DNA from 2 places in the Streptomyces sp. NPDC001507 genome. Region 1 is predicted to be linked to the other one. Evidence: riboswitches for the same ligand, from Rfam matches in the RefSeq annotation. Region 1 holds a riboswitch; the other holds the start of a gene.
The links. Region 1 has a riboswitch for cyclic di-AMP ahead of ACFY0K_RS31980 (M23 family metallopeptidase). Riboswitches for the same ligand answer to the same signal wherever they lie in the genome.

Region 2: it holds a riboswitch for cyclic di-AMP, as region 1 does, so the genes downstream of both, ACFY0K_RS40220 (M23 family metallopeptidase) here and ACFY0K_RS31980 (M23 family metallopeptidase) in region 1, are expected to answer to the same signal.

Annotation. Positions count from the first base shown of each region.
Region 1 covers NZ_JBIAVV010000010.1:466,609-468,798, forward strand. Annotated here, with positions in the region: gene ACFY0K_RS31975 (PP2C family protein-serine/threonine phosphatase) at 1-490, shown strand, start outside; cyclic di-AMP (ydaO/yuaA leader) riboswitch at 741-901, shown strand; gene ACFY0K_RS31980 (M23 family metallopeptidase) at 909-1,946, shown strand; gene ACFY0K_RS31985 (aldo/keto reductase) at 2,100-2,190, shown strand, end outside.
Region 2 covers NZ_JBIAVV010000015.1:143,700-145,889, forward strand. Annotated here, with positions in the region: gene ACFY0K_RS40215 (GntR family transcriptional regulator) at 1-23, opposite strand, end outside; gene ACFY0K_RS40220 (M23 family metallopeptidase) at 384-1,139, opposite strand; cyclic di-AMP (ydaO/yuaA leader) riboswitch at 1,152-1,315, opposite strand; gene ACFY0K_RS40225 (M16 family metallopeptidase) at 1,506-2,190, opposite strand, start outside.

The DNA of each region.
Region 1 (2,190 bases):
GGCCACGCTGGAGGCGGTGGCCGGCCGGCTGGAGCGGGCGCTGGCGCGCGAGGGCGTCCGGCGCGGCGGCATCGACGCCCACGAGGGGTTCACCACCGCCGTACTCGCCGAACTCCCGCACGGCGACGGCACGCTGCGGCTCGTCAACCGCGGGCATCCGCCGCCCCTGCTGCTGCACGGCGACGGCGAGGTGTGCCCGGTGCGGGCGCCGGAGGCCGCGCTGCCGCTCGGGATGGGCGAGTTGGGGACGTGGCCCGACCGGGCGGCCGAGCACGCGTTCCCGAGTGGCGCCACGCTGCTGCTGCACACCGACGGCCTCTCCGAGGCACGGGACGCGCACGGCCGGTTCTACGACCCGCAGCGGCGGCTGACCGGCCGTACCGCCATCGCCCCCGGCGCCCTGGTGGCCCGGCTCGCGGCCGAGGTGCGCCGGCACACCGGCGGCGGCATGACGGACGACATGGCGCTGCTCGCCGTACGACGGCCCTGAACGGCGGGCGGTCACGCTCGGTGTCCGAGCGACCGCCCTGCGCATAACAACTGAGTCACCATCAAAACCTGTGTGACTCCTGAGCTGAGCAGCGCGCCCCGTCGACTCGACCGATTTTGACCGGTCGCGGCAGGTAAGTCCAAGCTTTGAAAGCTTAATGATCAAGACGAACTGCTTGGAATCTGGTAGCCGGGTCTATTAACGTTCGATAACGCAGCGCGGTCGTCCCAGCCGTCACCCGCGACGGCTCCGTGCGCACGCGCCGAATCCCGCAAGGGAACCGGGGAACCACCACCTTGGGGTGAATCGCACGGCTACCGCCGGGTAGGAAACGGCCGGTATACGCGCGTAGGAGACCTTCCCGCTCCGAACCCGTCAGCTAACCCGGTAGGCGGCGGAAGGAAAGGAGTGCGCCCGCGTGGCGTCCAACCCGCCTGCTCCGACAGCCCCGTTCGTGCCCAGCCAGCGCCGGCCCGAGACCTTCGCGTACGGCGGCTACAGCGCCGACGAGGGCCCCTTCGAGGAGTGGAACCCCACCGAGGAGTCCCTCTCCGCGGCCCGCGGCCGGCACCGGGTCGCCAAGCAGAAGGGCGGCGGGCTCGCCCGCAGCTCCACGGTTCTCGGTGTCGGCGTCATAGCCGCCGTCGGCGCGGGCGGCATGGCCAGCGCCAACACCGGCAAGCCGCCGGTCTCCATCTCGCTGCCCGACCTGCCCTCCTCGGTCGACGCCCTGCTCGGCGAGGGCAGCGGCCACCAGGCCACCCAGACCGCGCTCAGCAGCGTCACCACGACGACGGCCACCGACGCGGACTCCTCCTCGTCCGACGCCGGCGAGGCGCTGCGCAGCCGGATCATCGCCCAGGCCGCGCAGCAGCAGAACCAGCTCGACACCAAGGCCAGTGCCAAGGCCGTCGCCGCCGCCGACAAGGCGATCGCGGACGCCGAGGCCAAGGCGGAGAAGGCGGCCGCCGCCAAAGCCGCCGACGCCAAGGAGAAGGCCGAGGCCTCCGCGAAGCAGAAGGCCGAGCAGGCCCGCCTCGCCGAGCTGGCCAAGCAGTACACGCTGCCCGTCGTCTCGTACACGATCACCGGCACCTTCGGCCAGGCCGGCTCCATGTGGGCCTCCGGCTACCACACCGGCCTCGACTTCGCCGCGCCCACCGGCACGCTGATCAAGGCCGTGCACAGCGGCACGGTCACCGAGGCGGGCTGGGCCGGCTCCTACGGCTACCGCACGATCATCACCCTCGACGACGGCACCGAGCTGTGGTTCTGCCACCAGTCCTCGATCGGCGTCAAGGTCGGCCAGAAGGTCGCCACCGGCGACGTCATCGGCCGCGTGGGCGCCACCGGCAACGTGACCGGCCCGCACCTCCACCTGGAGGTCCACCCGAACGGCCAGGCCACTGCCATCGACCCCATGCCCTGGCTGCGCGGCAAGGGCCTCAACCCCTGACCCCGGCCCGTACCGCACCGACCGGCTCCCGGCGGCCCTGACGACAACCCCCGGCGTCAGGGCCGCCGGCGTGCCGAACCACGGATTCCGCTTTTACGAGAACTTCGTACTCGACGGGGATGGGTCCCCGGGCGGCCCGTGTTGAAGTGGAGCATGACTGCTCTTCGCAAACTCGGCTCCTCCGACCTCGAGGTCTTCCCGCTCGCCCTCGGCGGCAACGTCTTCGGCTGGACCGCCGACGAGG
Region 2 (2,190 bases), on a different contig from region 1:
ACCGAGTGCGCCGGAATACGCATGTCCGACCTCCGCCTTAATCCCCGTGAAACGCCGCCGAGTGGCGCTCGTTCCGTGACTCTATTGCAATGAGCCGGAATTTCCGAAGGGGGGCCGGAATCCAGGGATATATTTTGGACAGCAGCGGCACGAAAACGACGAAAGCCCCGGCGCACGGGCCGGGGCTGCGGAACTTCTCACGAGTTGTTGTCGCACGGTGGTCGGCTGCGGGCGCGTCGTGGCCGGTCGCGCAGTTCCCCGCGCCCCTGAAGGGGCGCTGCCCGTGACGCCCCTGAAAGGGGCGCGGGGAACTGCGCGAGCAACCCCCACGCACCCGCACCCGGCCGAGGCCACGTCGGCCTCAGCGCAGCCGTCCGGCTCCCTCAGACGTTCACGCCGTGCTTGCGGAGGTAGGCGACCGGGTCGACGTCGGAGCCGTACTCGGGGGTCGTACGGGCCTCGAAGTGGAGGTGGGGGCCGGTCGTGTTGCCGGTCGCGCCGGAGAGCCCGATCTGCTGGCCCGGCGTGACCTGCTGCCCCACCGAGACGCCGATGGACGAGAGGTGGCCGTACTGGGTGTACATGCCGTCGGCCATCTTGATGACGATCTCGTTGCCGTACGCCCCGCCCCAGCCGGTGGAGACGACCGTGCCGGTGCCGACCGCGTGCACGACCGTACCGCTCGCTGCGTGGAAGTCGATGCCGGTGTGGGCACCGGAGGACCACAGGGAGCCGCCGGTCTTGTAGCCGGTGGAGACGTAGGAGCCGCTGATCGGCGCGACGAAGGTGTTGAGGCGCTTGCGCTCGGCCTCGCGGGCGGCGCGCGCCTTGGCAGCACGCTCCTTCTTGGCCTGCTCCGCGGCCTTCTTCCGGGCGGCCTCCTCGGCCGCCTTGCGCTCGGCGACCGCCTTCTGGGCGACGGCCTGGGCGTCGATCTGCTCGGCGACGGAGTCGCTGATCGTGATGACCGGGGTGAGGCCGGTCTGCTCCACGGAGTTCTCGGCGGCGACCGCCGGGGCTGCGGAGACGGTGCCGATGACACCCGTGGTGGTGAGGGCCGCGATGCCGGCGGCCTGCGCGGTGGTGCGCTTCACCCGGCCGGGACGACGGTGCTTCCCGGAGGCGCACATGAACGCCATGTAGAGGCTGGTCCTTTCCTTCCCTCTCGCCTACCGGGTTAGCTGACGGGTTCGGAGCAGGAAGGTCTCCTACGGACCCCCTCGCGACATGCGCGGGCGCCCGATTCACCCCAGGGACTGCGTGGGTCCCCGGCTCCCCTGGCTCGCGCCGTACGGGGACTCGGCGATGGCTGTCCGGTGCCGCGGACGCGGCGCGATGCCTGACGGACAGCCCGGAAGAACCTACGAGGGCCCACCTTCAATGCTCAAACGGATCACGGTTTTTGTCGCACATCCCACAGGGCAGACAGGCAACCTCCGCCCCAATTCGGACATTCCAGAGCCCTGGTGACCGGGTGGTCACCAGGGCTCCGCACGCGCGTGCCGCTACTCGGCGGCGACGACCGTGACTTCGCCGATCCCGAGGGCCTCCACGGGCTCCTTGATCTGCGCCGCGTCCCCGACGAGGACCGTCACCAGGCGGTCCACCGGGAAGGCGTTCACGACCGCCGCGGTGGCCTCCACGGTGCCGGTGGCGGCCAGTTGGCGGTACAGCGTGGCCTGGAAGTCGTCGGGCAGGTACTGCTCGACCTGATCGGCCAGGGTGCCCGCGACGGCCGCCGCCGTCTCGTACTTGAGCGGCGCCACCCCGACGAGGTTCTGCACGGCCACGTCGCGCTCGGCGTCCGTGAGGCCCCCGGCGGCGAGCGTGCGCAGCACCGTCCACAGGTCCGACAGGGCCGGGCCGGTGTTCGGGGTGTCCACGGAGCCGCTGATGGCGAGCATCGAGGCGCCGGTGCCGTCGGGGGCGGACCGCAGGACCTGCCCGAAGGAACGGACGCCGTAGGTGTAGCCCTTCTCCTCGCGCAGGACGCGGTCCAGGCGGGAGGTGAGGGTGCCGCCCAGGCAGTAGGTGCCGAGCACCTGGGCGGGCCAGACCCGGTCGTGCCGGTCGGGGCCGACGCGGCCGATGAGCAGCTGGGTCTGGACGGCGCCGGGGCGGTCCACGATGACGACCCGGCCGGTGTCGTCGGCCGTCACCGCCGGGACCGGGCGGGGCTGCGCGGTGGAG